2 regions of the uncultured Ruthenibacterium sp. genome follow, and region 2 is predicted to be linked to the other one. Evidence: riboswitches for the same ligand, from Rfam matches in the RefSeq annotation. Region 2 holds a riboswitch; the other holds the start of a gene.
What was found. Region 2 has a riboswitch for lysine ahead of AB5H98_RS10725 (transporter substrate-binding domain-containing protein). Riboswitches for the same ligand answer to the same signal wherever they lie in the genome.
Positions count from the first base shown of each region.

Region 1: it holds a riboswitch for lysine, as region 2 does, so the genes downstream of both, AB5H98_RS10665 (APC family permease) here and AB5H98_RS10725 (transporter substrate-binding domain-containing protein) in region 2, are expected to answer to the same signal.

Region 1 is NZ_CAUWGY010000073.1:2,046-9,536, forward strand. Features, by position in the region: gene AB5H98_RS10650 (PH domain-containing protein) at 79-456, shown strand; gene AB5H98_RS10655 (hypothetical protein) at 504-689, opposite strand; gene ppk1 (polyphosphate kinase 1) at 1,083-3,155, shown strand; lysine riboswitch at 3,350-3,516, shown strand; gene AB5H98_RS10665 (APC family permease) at 3,604-5,025, shown strand; gene AB5H98_RS10670 (amidohydrolase) at 5,029-6,651, shown strand; gene AB5H98_RS10675 (hypothetical protein) at 6,697-7,158, opposite strand; gene AB5H98_RS10680 (C-GCAxxG-C-C family protein) at 7,137-7,491, opposite strand, start outside.
Region 2 is NZ_CAUWGY010000074.1:3,651-11,141, reverse strand. Features, by position in the region: partial or broken gene AB5H98_RS10735 (MalY/PatB family protein) at 1-416, opposite strand, end outside; gene AB5H98_RS10730 (SOS response-associated peptidase family protein) at 523-1,107, shown strand; lysine riboswitch at 1,248-1,418, shown strand; gene AB5H98_RS10725 (transporter substrate-binding domain-containing protein) at 1,556-2,473, shown strand; gene AB5H98_RS10720 (amino acid ABC transporter permease) at 2,500-3,405, shown strand; gene AB5H98_RS10715 (amino acid ABC transporter ATP-binding protein) at 3,402-4,142, shown strand; gene AB5H98_RS10710 (glycosyltransferase family 2 protein) at 4,222-5,487, opposite strand; gene AB5H98_RS10705 (cation-translocating P-type ATPase) at 5,761-7,491, shown strand, end outside.

The DNA.
Region 1 (7,491 bases), on a different contig from region 2:
TTTTGCACAAGATGAAAAAGATGGTATGATAAGGACAGGATCACAACACGCTGTGACAATCAAAGGAGGAGTAGAACGATGATCGACTTTAACAATGCCAGCTTTCTGAAACTGAAACCGGTGAAAAACGAAACGTTTTCTTCAATGATTGCGGAAATCCTTGTGGACGGTGAAGAAATCATCCAATCCTTCCAGAGCGTTCGGGACGGGGTAGTTTTTACCACAAAACGCATCTTTGCCATCAATGTGCAGGGAATCACAGGAAAAAAGAAGGATTTTACTTCTCTGCCGTACAGCAGGATTCAATGCTTCTCCGTAGAGACGGCCGGTGTGCTGGATCTGGACAGTGAATTGGAACTGTGGTTCAGTGGGCTGGGCAAGGTGAGATTTGAGTTTTTAAGCAACGCGGACGTAAAGGAAATTTGTCGTGCCATCGGTGGCTTTGTGCTGAAATAATCCGTAAAAAAGCGCCCCTTGTACAAGGGGCGCTTTTAGACGCTGTTTCAGTTTGCAGACATCTGTGTATAACATTGGCGGATGATGGTGTCGTATAAATCGTTGTAATATGCAAGGTAGGCCTTTTTGCGCTGCCGCTCCAGCCGATTTTGACGCTGAAGTTCTTTCCAGACGGCACAATCTTTGTGGCAGTTTTCATGATAGTGATCACAGTGAGAACGGCAGGGGATCATGGTGCAACACTCCTTGTCTTAAAATAAAAAACCGGCGGTTTCAGATAGGCAGAGCGCATAAGCGCCCCACACGACCCGAAACAGCCGGCTGTGAGGATTTTTGTTCAGTTGTTGGCCCATGGCCAGGGAAAACTCCACCGGGCATGACGGTTCAACTCCTTTGCTTTGCATGCTTTCATTGTAGCTTTTTTCACAGGATTTGACCAGCGAATTTGCGTGAAATCTTTGCAAAATTTGGGTGAATACTGGATTGCAAAATGTCTTTACAAAGATTTTGCAGTTCCTTTTCAAAAACATGGTAGAACAGTGGGTGGTTGTATGGTACTTTTTAATCAGGAAAATATGCCTTGGCGCGCGAGCGGCTGGCAATCTGGGGAAGGAAGAGAACCGAAGATGGAAAATGAATGCTTTGAAAACCGAGAGCTGTCTTGGCTGCGGTTTAATGAGCGTGTTTTGGAAGAAGCAGAGGACACACGTGTGCCGCTGTGCGAGCGTCTGTCCTTTTTGTCCATTTTTCAAAGCAATCTGGACGAATTCTTTATGGTGCGCATCGGAAGTCTCCACGACCAAATGCTTTTGGATAAGGACAGCCGCGAAAATAAAACCTATATGACCCCCGGTGAGCAAATCGATGCAGCCCTGCAACAGGTGCGCCTTTTGTGCCATCGTCGGGACGCTGCCTACGCTTCGCTGATGGAACTTTTGGCCGAGCAGGGCATCACCATTGTGGATTTCCACAGCATTCCTCCGGAGTCGGAACATTACCTGGAAACCATGTTTCGACGGGAATTTTTGCCGCTTTTGTCCACATTCATCATCGGAAAAAAACAGTCTTTTCCGTTCTTGGCCAACAAAGACATCTACGCCATTGCGGTTTTGAACACCAAGACCGAAAAAAAGAAAATCGGCATTGTGCCCTGTGCCAGCGGCCTGTTCCCGCGGCTGATTCCTGTGCCGGAGCGCACCGGCTGTTACATCCTGGCCGAAGAACTGATTTTGCACTGCTTGCCGATGATGTTCCCTGGCTATAAAATCACCAGCAAGACCTTGGCACGGGTGACCCGAAACGCAGACATCGATGCGGACAACATCTACGACGAAGAGCTGAACTATCGGGATCACATGGCCGAGGTCATTAAACTGCGCCGCAAACTGTGCCCGGTGCGCATGGAGCTGAGCCGCGCCATCGACATCGAAGTGATCGAGACGCTTTGCCGGCAGTTGAAGCTGGATACAAAGCGGGTGTATGAATACGATGCGCCGCTGGATCTGTCCTTTCTGTACAGGATCCGGGACGATTTGCGCGCCCGCAGCGAATTGTTCTATGCACCCCGCCATCCGCAGGACAGCCCCGAAGTGGACCTGAAGCGCTCGGTATTGGAGCAAATCGGTGAGAAGGATATTTTGCTTCACTATCCGTATCAAAGCATTCGGCCCTTCTTGCAAATGCTGAACGAGGCTGCCCGAGACCCGCAGGTAGTATCCATCAAAATGACGCTGTATCGTCTTGCACGAGACAGTAAGGTGGTGGCAAGTCTGGAGGAAGCTGCCGAAAACGGCAAGCAGGTCGACGTGCTTGTGGAACTGAAAGCCCGGTTCGACGAGGCCAACAACATCGCCTGGAGCCGCCGGCTGGAGCGGGCAGGCTGCCACGTGATTTACGGCATCAGCGGCATGAAAGTGCACAGCAAGTTGTGCATCATCACCCGAAAAACACCGCAAGGGGTGCAGTATATCACCCAAATCGGAACCGGTAACTACAACGAGCGGACCAGCCGGCTGTACACAGACCTGTCTTTGCTCACGGCACGCCGGGAAATTGGCATGGAGGCGGCCGCTGTATTCCAGGCGCTCACCCTGGGCGAGACCGTGGACCACACCCAGCACTTGCTGGTGGCGCCCCACTGTTTGCAAAACAAACTGTTGGACATGATCGATGACGAGATCTGCAAAGCCCGTCAGGGTGGCGATGGATATCTGCGCATCAAAATCAACAGTATGAGCGACAAGACCCTCATTGATAAACTGATCGAGGCCAGCCGCGCCGGCGTGCGGGTGGACATGATCGTTCGGGGTATCTGCTGTTTGCGCGGCGGTGTGCCCGGCTGGACCGACAACATCCACATCATCAGCGTGGTGGGCCGGTACCTGGAGCACTCCCGCATTTACATTTTCGGCAGCGGCGACAATGTGCGCGTGTACATCGGCAGCGCCGACTGGATGACCCGCAACACCCTGCGCCGGGTGGAGGTGGCCACGCCCGTGTACGACGAAAAGCTGAAACAACGGCTTTTGCGCATCTTTGATGTGATGTGGCGCGACAACCGCCAGGCCCGGGATCAGCAGCCCGACGGAAGTTACGTGCGGCGCATGCCCAACGGCGAGCCGCCGTTGGCTTGTCAGGATTGGCTGTACGACGAGGCCTATCGTCTGGCCGGCCGTTCGGTAGAAAAAAGCGAAAATTGATTGAAAAGTCATTGGGGCGCTCCGGCAAAATGCGGGGCGCCTTTTTGGTACGTAGTGCGATGCAGCGTACAATTTTTTTGGTAATTTTGAATGTGTTTTGAAAAAACGGCAGCTTCCAATTTGATTTTTTTTACAAAAAAAGGAAAAAGGGGTGGACAAATCGGTTTTTGGTGTGATATAGTGAGCCAAACAAAAAAGTTGATAGAGGCGCGGTACGGAAGAGTAATCGGCGGAGGGGACACCCTGTGAAACCGATAAAAGGCCAAACCGCCGAAACGAACGGCCGGGTGCGGAAGTTCAGTTGGGCATGGGGAGAACATCTCCATGACTCCTGCCGAAAGGCAGAGGAGCTATCGGTGAAAATGGAACGCCCGTTTTTGGGATCTGTGAAGTTGCATCGATGGATGCAACTTTTTTTGTACAGATTTTGGAAAGGGGCGTTTTTTCAGTGAACGAACATCGAAGCACACACACCATCCAGGAGCTCACTTCGGAGAAAACCGAACTGCGGCGCGAAGTGGGACTGTTCGGCGGCATTTCGGTGCTGGCTGGCATCATGATCGGGTCTGGCATTTTTTACATCGGCGGCATCGTGCTGCAGCGAAGCGGCATGAGCCTGGGGCTGGCGCTGCTGGTTTGGCTGGCCGGCGGTCTCATCACGCTGATGAGCGGCATCTGCTACGCCGAATTGGGCGCTATGATGCCCAAGGCCGGCGGAAGTTACGTGTATTTGAGAGAGGCGTACGGCGAACGCGTGGCCTTTATGAGCGGATTTTCCAATTTTGTGCTGGGTTCTTCCGGCTCCAATGCCGCCTTGGCCGTGGCTTTCTCCGCCGCCATTGCCAGCATGATGCCTTCCAGCGGCTTTGCCCAGAACCAGGTGGCACAGAAAGGGCTGGCTGTGGGAATGATCCTTCTGCTGACATTGGTCAACATTTTCGGCATCAAGCTGGGAAGCGCCGTCCAGAATCTGTTCATGGTGCTCAAGATGCTGCCCATTGTGCTGATTTTGGTCTGCGGGTTTTGGATGGGCACCGAGACCCCCAGCTTATCCATCGTGCCAACCACTGCTCCCAGTCTCACGGAGATCTGCGGAATGATTGCCTTTGGTGTGGTGGCCACGATGTGGGCCTATGAGGGATGGACCAATCTCAACGGCATCGCCGAGGAGATCCGCCGCCCCAAAAAGAATCTGCCGCTGGCCATTCTCGCCTCCATCATCGGAGTCACGGTGCTGTACGTGCTGTTCAACTACGCGGTGTACCGGGTGCTGCCCTACGACACCATCGTCTCCATGATCGACAGCGGCAACTACTATCTGGGCACCGAGGCGGCCAATCGGCTGTTCGGCAGCGCCGGGGGCCTGGTCGTGGGCGCGGCCATGATTTTGGCCATTTTCAACTCCCTCAACGGCTGTGTGATGGTCTTTCCCCGCACGTACTATGCCATGGCCCGGGACGGCGCATTCTTCAAAGGCATGGCAAAGCTGCATCCTGTGTACAAGACTCCGGTCAATGCGCTGATCGTCTCGGGACTGGTGTCGGTGGCGCTGGTCTGCACGCGGAATTTGAGCCAATTGACCAGTCTGGTGGCGTTCTGCGGCATGGTTTTCAACGGTCTGACCTTCTATGCGGTGATTCGACTGCGGAAAAAATATCCGGATATGGAGCGGCCTTACAAGGTGTGGGGCTATCCTGCAATGATCGTCGTCATCTGCCTGATCATGGTGGGGCTGATGGTCAATACGTTTGTAGAGGACCCGCTCACTTCGGTGATCGGACTGGTTGTTCCGGCCGTGGGGCTGGTGCTGTATGAGCTGGTTTTCCATCGGGGGCGCAGGCCTCTGGTCAGCGCGGAAAGAGAGGTGTGAGCAATGGGTGCAATGGTGATTTACAATGCAAAGGCTTATTTGGAACGGGGCCGTTTTGCCCAGGCTCTTTTGATTCAGGACGGAATCATCCGGGCAGTGGGCAGCAACGAGGGAATCCTCGCCGCCGCGCCCGACACCGCCCAGCGCTTGGACGCGGGCGGCCGGACCATTGTGCCGGGTTTTAACGATTCCCATCAGCATCTTCAAATGGTGGGAGAGCTTTTGGGCAGCATCCAGCTTTTGGGCGCCGACAGCATCGGCGAAGTCAAGCGCCGGGTCCGGGCGTTTATCAAGGCCAACCGTCCCGCGCCTGGCACCGTGCTGCACGGCATGGGCTGGAACCAGGATTACTTTGGAGATGAACACCGGCTGCTGACCAGACGCGATTTGGACGAAGTTTGCAGCGAATATCCCCTGATTCTGGAGCGGGCCTGCGGCCACATTCTGACAGCGAACACCGCCGCCATGAAGCGGGCGGGCATCACCGAGTCCACGGCGCCTGCGGAGGGCGGTGCCATCGACCGGGACGAAAATGGTCGTCTGACCGGAATTTTCCGGGAGAACGCCTGTCAGCAGGTGCTTTGCATTCGCCCGCCGCGCACGGCCGAGACCGTAGCCGCACAACTGCGCCGGGCCATGGACCACGCGGCTGCGTGCGGCGTGACATCGGTCCAGACCATGGATTTGCGGCCCGCTGACTGGCGCATTACCCTAAAGGCTTACGAGATGGTGCAGCGCCGGCCCACGCTGCGGGTCTATCATCAGTGCAATTTCATGACCCCGGCAGAGTACCAGGCCTTCCTGGATGCGGGCTACCGCACGGGCATGGGCGACGCCTTCCACCGAATCGGTCCTTTGAAACTGTTTGTAGACGGCAGCTTGGGTGCCCGCACCGCGGTGATGCGCCAGCCCTACCGGGATGAGCCGGGCACACGGGGCATCGCCACGCTCAGTCAGGAGGAGTTCAACGAACTGGTGCAGATGGCGGTGCAAAACGGTTGCCAGGTGGTGACCCACGCCATTGGGGACGGAGCCATCGAACAGGTGCTCAACGGGTACGATGCGGTGTGCCGAAATGGAGAGAATCCTTTGCGGCTGGGTGTGGTGCACTGTCAAATCACAGACCGACCTTTGCTGGAGCGGTTTGTCAAAAACCACATTCTGGCGCTGGTGCAGCCCATCTTCCTGCATTACGACATGACCGTAGTAGAAGACCGGGTGGGCCGGGAGCTGGCCTCTACCAGCTACGCCTTCGAGACCATGCGCCGGCTGGGCATTCGCACCAGTTTCGGCACCGATTCGCCGGTGGAGGATATGAACCCCATCGACAATCTGTACTGTGCAGTGACGCGGAAAAATCTGAACGGCGGGCCCACAACAGGTTTTTATCCCCAAGAGTGTATGGACATCTGCGACGCGGTGGACGCCTACACGGCGGAGAGTGCCTATGTGAGCTTTGAAGAGAACGTCAAGGGCCGTATCCGTCCGGGATACTACGCGGACCTGGTGGTGCTGAGCGAAGATATCTTTACGCTGGCGCCTGACGATTTGAGAAAGACAAAGGTCGATGCCACTTTGGTGGATGGGCGGTTTGTATATCAGCGTGTGGGCCACACCTTATTATAAAAGGGTACGAAAAAGCCGGAGACCTTGGAGGGTCTCCGGCTTTTTTTATTTCAGCAGGTTGTGCTCCACAAACTCCAGCACTTTTTTCTGTGCGGCCGGGCACAAAAGCCGCGGCAACCGCGTGAGAAGCAACCATACAAGCACTGTGGCAATCGCCAGCACCCCGGCTGCGGCACAAAGCGCCTTTTCCGGCGCCGGGCAGGCCAGCGCCGCGGCCAGTACCACGACCCATACAAGCGCGGCAACATAGCGCAGCACGCGGGACGTATGCGGGTCCAGCCCGAATTTGGCGTGGATCACACAGCCGGTTTTGGCCTGTTCCACCGATGCAATCAAACACAGGCCACGGGGTTTTCCGGCGCCGGGCGCCCAGGCCAGCACAAATCCGTCCCGCACAGGACGGCTCTCCACTTCGCCTGCGGCCGCGCCCTTGCGCTGCATCTGCCGGGTGCCGTGACGCACCCGGTCCAGCACCTCGCGTCGGGTCAAAGCGCTTTCGAATTGCATGACGGCACCTCCCTCAGATATTCTTCCAAAATATCGGCCGCATACCGAACCAGCTCCGGGCAGGGCCGCTTTTCATAATATTCCGGGGTCCTTGCCTCCGATTGAGGCGTGATTTCTACCGTGTCCAGACCCAGCAGCTCCTTGCACACAATGCTGCCGCTGCGCTGACGGAAGGTGTCAGCCAGCGTTTGAATCGCCGCATAGGTCGCGGTTTTTGCCTGGGGGTCGTCCGGCGTGCCATAACCGCGCAAAAAACCATATACAAAAGTCATTCCGCTGATACAGCCGCACACTTCCCGCAGGCGGCCGACGCCTGCTCCAAATCCGCTGATC
Region 2 (7,491 bases):
TGAGTAAACCCTACATAGGTGGGGCTGTGCAGCAGCACTTTGTCCCCTCGAGAGCAGAAAACGTTGAGAGCGCTCACTACGCCGCCCAGAACTCCATTTTCGTAACCGATGTGCTCGGGCCGAAGACCATGGACTCCGTTGCGAACTTCCTGCCAGTGAATAATTGCGTCATAATAGGCTTGTGTCGGGGAAAAATATCCGAAAGCAGGATGCTCTGTGCGCTCAATCACCGCTTGCTGAATGGTCGGAACTGTAGGAAAATTCATATCAGCGATCCACATGGGAATTAAAGAAAAGCCATCACGAATTTTCACATTTTTTACGCCCAGCATACCAGAAGCAAGCCCTTTGTCTAACTCCATCGCGACCGCGTCTTTTCCACGCCGGTCCATGATGGATGTAAAATCATATTTCATAGCCTTTCCTCCTATATTTTTATGGAAAAATGCCGCCGGAGCGGCCAAAACGGAACTGCTCTTTTATGATAAACCGTTTGTTTGAAAAGTGCAAGGAGAACCTTTGATGTGTAGCAGATATCAATTTGTTTTTGAGAATTTGGAGAAGTGGAACACGCTTATTTTCAAGGCTTCACAACAGCAAAATCTGGGAAAATGGACCGGTGGAGAAATTGCGCCTGGAATGGAGGCTCCGGTTTTTGTTGCCAAGGATGGACAAGTGAAAATTTGTTTCCAAAGATGGGGGATTCCCGTTTCGAGCGGCCGCATTGTAATCAACGCGCGCGCAGAAACCGTTTGTGAGCGTCCGTTGTTTAAAGACGCTGTTCTTTACCGCCGATGCGTCGTGCCCACCACAGGGTTTTATGAGTGGGACGCGAGCCGACATCGCTATCTTTTTAAAAATTCTAGTGAAAAGGAATTGTATCTGGCCGGAGTATATGATTCGAAACAGGGAAGAGACTGTTTTGTGATTTTAACAACTTCTCCCAACGATTCGGTGCGCGCCATTCATGATCGTATGCCGATGGTTTTAACGAAATTTCAGGTTCGTGCCTGGCTGAACGATGCGCAGCAAGCCATTCAACTTTTGCAGCAGGTTCCGCCAGAACTTGAAAGCATGTGCGAAGATGGTCAATTGTCTCTTTGGTAACAAATTTGAAAAAATATACAAGTTTATGTGTGGCATAGTAACTAAATCAATGTGTAGCACTTTAATCTTTTTTAGATGAATGTATAAAGATTTTGTTTTTAGTTGACAATACCACCATCACATGCTATGATACAAAAAAATCAAATGGTTGAGGCGCGGAGGACGAAGAGTAACGCATGGTTCGGCTGGCAAAAGCCGTTGCGTGAAAGGCGTCAGCCGCCGAAATGGGTCGGCTTTTTGTCAGGCTTTCCTGTTGGGCTATTGTAATAAGATGCAATAGACTGTCACATCTGTGAAGCGCTTCCATTGGTGAGAAATACGGTTTTATACTGCTTTTTTGACCATGAGGTATCTGTTCACAGATGTCTCATGGTTTTTTTGTTCGTTCAGCGCTGAATAAAGAAACATTGAGTTTGAATTTTTAAGCAAAAGAGGAGAGGGATCAATTATGAATCGCACTTTGAGAACACTTGTTGCTGGTCTTCTGACCGCGTCTATGCTCATCGCTTTGACTGCTTGTGGCTCCACTGGCAGTTCTTCCACCGCCGGAACACAGAGTACATCGGGAACATCCTCCACTTCCGCATCCGCAACTGGCACAAGCGGCCTGGAGGACGGCGTTCTGACTGTAGCCATGGAGTGTGCTTATGCTCCCTATAACTGGACTCAGTCGGACGATTCGAATGGAGCTGTCCAAATTAAAGGTTCCAGTGATTACGCCAATGGCTACGATGTTATGATGGCGAAAAAAATTGCGGATGCGCTGGGAGTAGAATTGGAAATCGTACGCTCTGATTGGGATTCTCTTGTGCCGGCGGTACAGTCTGGTACAGTGGATGCCGTCATTGCTGGCCAGTCCATGACCCAGGAGCGCAGTGAGCAGGTGGACTTTGCAGGCCCCTATTTCTATGCTTCCATTGTGTGCTTAGTCAAATCCGATAGTCCTTATGCTCAGGCCAAGGGTCTGTCCGATTTGGCGGGTGCTACTTGCACTGCTCAGATTGCGACCATTTGGTATGATACTTGCCTGCCCCAGGTTGAGGGCGTGACAATCCAGACTGCCGCAGAATCTGCCCCGGCGATGTTGATGGCGCTTGAGACCGGTACAGTGGATTTTGTGTGCACCGATATGCCTACTGCGCAAGGTGCGGTGCAGGCCTATCCGGATATGGTCTTGCTTGACTTTAGCGACAGCGACGACAACTTCGTAGTAGACGAAGGCGATATCAATATCGGCATTTCCATGAGAAAAGGAAACACAGAACTGAAAGAAGCCATCGATGGTGTGCTTGCTGACATGACTGCGGATGATTTCAATGATTTGATGGCGCAAGCCATTTCCGTACAGCCTATTTCTGAGGGCTGAGCTGGATAGAAAGGAACTGGATAGGTATGGAGAGAATGGTTCAGCTTGGCAATGACATTGTGAAGCTGTGGGATCAATACTGGCTTTCGTATTTGACAGGTATGCGTGATACCTTGCTGTTGGCTTTGGTGGCAACAGTCATTGGATGCCTGATTGGGTTATTATGTGGCATTTTAAATACGATTCCTTATGAGCCGGAGGATTCGGGGGTCAAACGCTTTGTTTTAAAATTGATTCGTGCAGTTGTGCGAGTTTATGTAGAAGTGTTTCGTGGAACACCGATGATTCTGCAAGCAGTATTTGTCTATTACGGCCTGCCCTATTTGACGAACAGCGCCATGCAGTTCAGCAGTGTGTGGGCAGCTTCTATTCTGGTCGTTTCCATTAACACCGGCGCTTACATGGCAGAATCTGTTCGCGGCGGCATCATCTCGGTGGATCCGGGCCAGACGGAAGGCGCAAAAGCCATTGGCATGAACCATTTTCAAACGATGACAAGCGTTATTCTTCCGCAGGCGTTGCGCAACATTATGCCGCAGATCGGCAACAACTTCATCATTAACGTGAAGGACACGTCTGTGATGTTTATCATCTCTTTTACCGAATTCTTTGCAGTGCATCGCGGTGTAGTAGGCGCTACGTATATGTACTTTCCGTCCGCGGCGATTGAGATGGTGGGTTATCTCGTTATGACTTTGACTGCGTCTGCGCTGCTGCGCTGGATGGAGAAGAAGATGGATGGACCGGAAAACTTTGATTTAACAGTGGCGGATCCACTTGTTCCGGGCGAAGGAATGCATCGTTACAAAAAGAACCCGAAGGAGCCTAATACCGATTATCGTATTCAGGAGCGTCAGGCAAACGTGAACGATGTATTGAACAGCGATCGGCCGGCGGACCGTTATACCCGCAAAGGAGGACGTTCCAAATGAGTCAGCCCATCATTGAAGTAAAGCATTTATCAAAAACATTCGGTACACACCAGGTACTGAAAGATGTGGATTTCACAGTGAATGAAGGAGACGTCACCTGCGTCATCGGGGCCTCTGGTTCGGGAAAATCGACGCTGTTGCGGTGCATCAACCTTTTGGAACATCCGAGCAGCGGAGAGATTCTGTTTCATGGAAAGCCCATTACCGGCAAAGAAGCGAATCCTTGTAAGTATCGTTCCCGTGTAGGAATGGTTTTTCAGAGCTTCAACCTTTTTAACAATATGACGGTTTTGGAAAACTGCATGGCAGGTACCATCAAAGTGCTGAAAAAATCTCCGGAAGAGGCGCGGCAGACGGCACTCTCCTTTTTGGAAAAGGTGGGCATGGAGCAGTACATTCGCGCAAAGCCTCGGCAGTTGTCCGGCGGTCAGAAGCAGCGTGTGGCCATTGCGCGGGCATTGGCCATGCAGCCGGAAGTATTGCTGTTTGATGAGCCGACCAGTGCATTGGACCCTCAAATGGTGGGAGAGGTTTTAAATGTAATGCGTGAGCTGGCGAAAGAGGGACTCACGATGATTGTAGTGACTCATGAAATGGCGTTTGCCAGAGATGTATCCAGCCATGTAGTGTACATGGCCGATGGTGTAATTTGTGAAGAAGGAACGCCGAATCAAATTTTTGAAACACCCCAAAATGAAAAAACAAAAGAATTTTTAGCCCGTTTTAACCGCGGATAAAAAATAGCCGGAGATTTCACTCCGGCTATTTTTATAAAAGAAAAGGGACGAGTATACTCGTCCCTTTTTGTATGATGTTTTAGCGGATTTTGGCAACATCGTCCAACGTTTTTACGCTTGTATGCGCAATGGGTCGCCATACGTTTTCCTTTTTTACAAAGCTTAGAAGCGTTAGAACCATATGACTTAATGCAAACATCCAGAAGGTTGCAATGCCCCAGCCCATACCGTGGAGAGTGTCCTTTTTTAACATAACGGTAATGGCGGCAGCGGCGGCTGTACCAATTCCGCTTAAGATCAAACCGCCTACGGTAAGAATTAAGGCCGCCACAATTCCGTTAAAGAAGATGCTTCCGATAACAAAACCCTTACCGGCCAGTAGCAAAATGGTGCCGGTCAATCCAAGGATAGCACCTGCCAATTGTGCAAAAGGCGTCAAGAAAGTCAAATACATATCAAAGCAGATGACACTGCGGCGCAAAACCATTTCCCGGAACAAGAGACTTCCATATGTCTGAAGACCTTGAAGACTTCCCGTGGTCCAACGACGCCGTTGCCGCCAGCTTTGCGTGAATGTAAGAGGCTGTTCGTCATAGATGACCGCATCCGGAATAAAATCGACGCGTCCACCTGCGATGGCACATTGTGCACTAAACTCATAATCCTCGGTCATAGTGCAAGTATGCCAGCCACCAAGTTTGCGGAGAAGATCGGTAGTTACGGCAAATCCACTGCCATTGATGAGAGAGGAAAGGCCGAGTGTTGCACGTGCTCCGTTGTAAAACCGATTTAGCATCCAGTAGCAAATGGAATAGCAACCTGAGATGGCGCTTTGTTCAGGATTCTTAGAATCGCGGAATCCTTGAGCGACCTGTGCGCCGTTGCAAAGTGCATCGTTCATGCGTTGCAAAAAATTCTCGTCGACCAGATTGTCCGCATCAAATACGCACATGGCATCAAATCTTTCCTGAAGAATCACTTCATCTACAATCTGTGTCAGAACTTCTCCTTTGCTGCGGATAGTACCGTGAGCAGTAAAGATGCGCGCACCATGCGCAAGCGCAATGGATTCGGTTTCGTCGGTGCAGTTGTTAGGGGCAACAATGACTTCAAATAAATCTGTCGGATAATTTTGCTTGCGCAAACTGTCCACCAAATTCCCAATTACGAGTGCCTCATTGCGCGCTGCAATCACACAGGCAAATCGTTTGCTCGGTTCATAGGATGGAACGGATTTTGTGCGGCGGAATAGTCCCACCAATGCAATAGCGCCAAAGTATAACGTATAAATTCCCAAAAGGATACTGCAAATCATCACAATACGTGTCAGTACAAGAAATGCCATGAGAATATGCTCCTTCCCTGAGCGGCCAAAGCCGGCCTTTTTAATTTATCTGAAACATACACGATGCGGCGCCGTTTCGTGTATGTTTTTTTGCTTGTACCTATAATACGAAACAAACCGAAAGATGTCTTCACTTTTTTTGAAAAATTTTCTTAAAGTTTTGGAAAAGAGAGAATCGCAAATATGTAGACAGGCATAGCTCTGTGGAATGACACATATTTTTATTACAGAAAAAGGCAGATGTGTCTACCCGAAAAAGGAGAGAAGCGTAGTATGAGGCAGACGGAAAAAGGTTTGACAGAAGCTCAGGCGGCCGCTCGCTTGGGGCAGGTGGGAGAAAACCGCCTTGCCGGAAAAAAGGGGCCAGGTATGGCAGCAATGTTTTTTTCTCAGTTCAAGGATGTTATGATTCTAATTTTAGCGGCGGCTACGTTGATCTCGGTTTTAATGGGGGAAGGCACCGAAGCAATTACCATTATTATTATTGTACTTATGAATGCGACAATGGGCTTCTTTCAAGAATACCGAACGGAAAAAACTTTGGAAGCCCTTAAGGAGCTCAGTGCACCGGTAGCAAGAGTCCGGCGTGGCGGTGTTGAAAAAAACGTCAGCGCCCGGACAATAGTTCCAGGCGATATTCTTTTATTAGAAGCTGGCGACAAGATTGCAGCCGATGGAACACTGAGTGAGGGAACCCGATTGGCGTGCAATGAATCCATGCTGACGGGAGAGAGTCTTCCGGTCGAAAAAAAGAATGGAGATCCATTGTTTATGGGGTGTGTTGTCACCGAAGGCCGGGGAGAGGCGGTTGTGACCGCCACAGGAATGTCGACAGAAATGGGGAAAATTGCCGGATTGATGGAAGAAGCGGCAGAGGACCCAACGCCGTTGCAGAAAAAACTAAAACAACTGGGAGTTTTTGTGGCTACCGCTTGTGTCATTGTATGTCTGGCGGTGGCATTTCTGGGATTTTTGCAAGGAAATGGATTTTTGGAAATGCTGCTTACAGGGGTGTCCCTGGCAGTTGCTGCAATTCCCGAGGGATTGCCTGCAATCGTCACGATTACCTTGGCTTTAAGTGTGGGGCGCATTTTGCGCAGAGGCGCAGTGATTCGTAAGTTGCACGCGGTAGAATCTCTGGGATGCGCAGGAGTCATTTGCACGGATAAAACCGGAACTGTCACGCAAAATCGAATGACCGTTCAGCGGATTTGGGTTCCCGGTCACATCTGCGAGGTTTCCGGAACAGGATATCATGTAAAAGGAGAAATCACGGAAAATGGTCGGACCGTAACAGCCCCTTTTGTAAATGATTTATTAAGAACAGGAGTACTTTGTTCCACTGCCCATATTGAACAAAAGCAGGGGGAGTATCGAGTAGATGGTGATCCCACAGAGGTGGCTGTTCTGATTGCCGCGGCCAAAGCAGGATTGACCAGGCAAAAATTGCTGCGCAGCTATACCATTACCGGTGAAAATCCTTTTGATTCTAAGCGAAAGTGTATGAGCGTGTCTGTGCGGTCCGGACATGGTCAACAATTGTGTTGCAAAGGTGCTCCGGACGTGCTTTTGGATCGGTGCAGTACAATTCAAACAGAACAGGGGATAAAAAAGCTGGGTCAGCGGGAGCGCAGAGAGGTGGAGGCTGCCATGGCTGCCATGGCTCAGAATGCGCTTCGTGTATTGGGATTTGCAGTAAGTGATACCCCGGAAAAGGGAGAGAGTGACCTGTGCTTCTTGGGGCTTATGGGAATGCAGGATCCCCCTCGGCCCGAGGTAAAGCAGGCGGTTCGAAAATGTCGAAGCGCAGGCATCAAGCCGGTCATGATTACCGGGGATTATCGGGAGACGGCGTTGGCAATTGCAAAACAAACGGGAATTGCCGGAATCAATGATGGCGTTTTGACTGGAAAAGAGTTGGATGCCATGTCGGATGAACAACTAAGTAAGGTGTGCATGCATACTGCCGTCTACGCACGTGTAACACCAGCCCATAAATTGCGC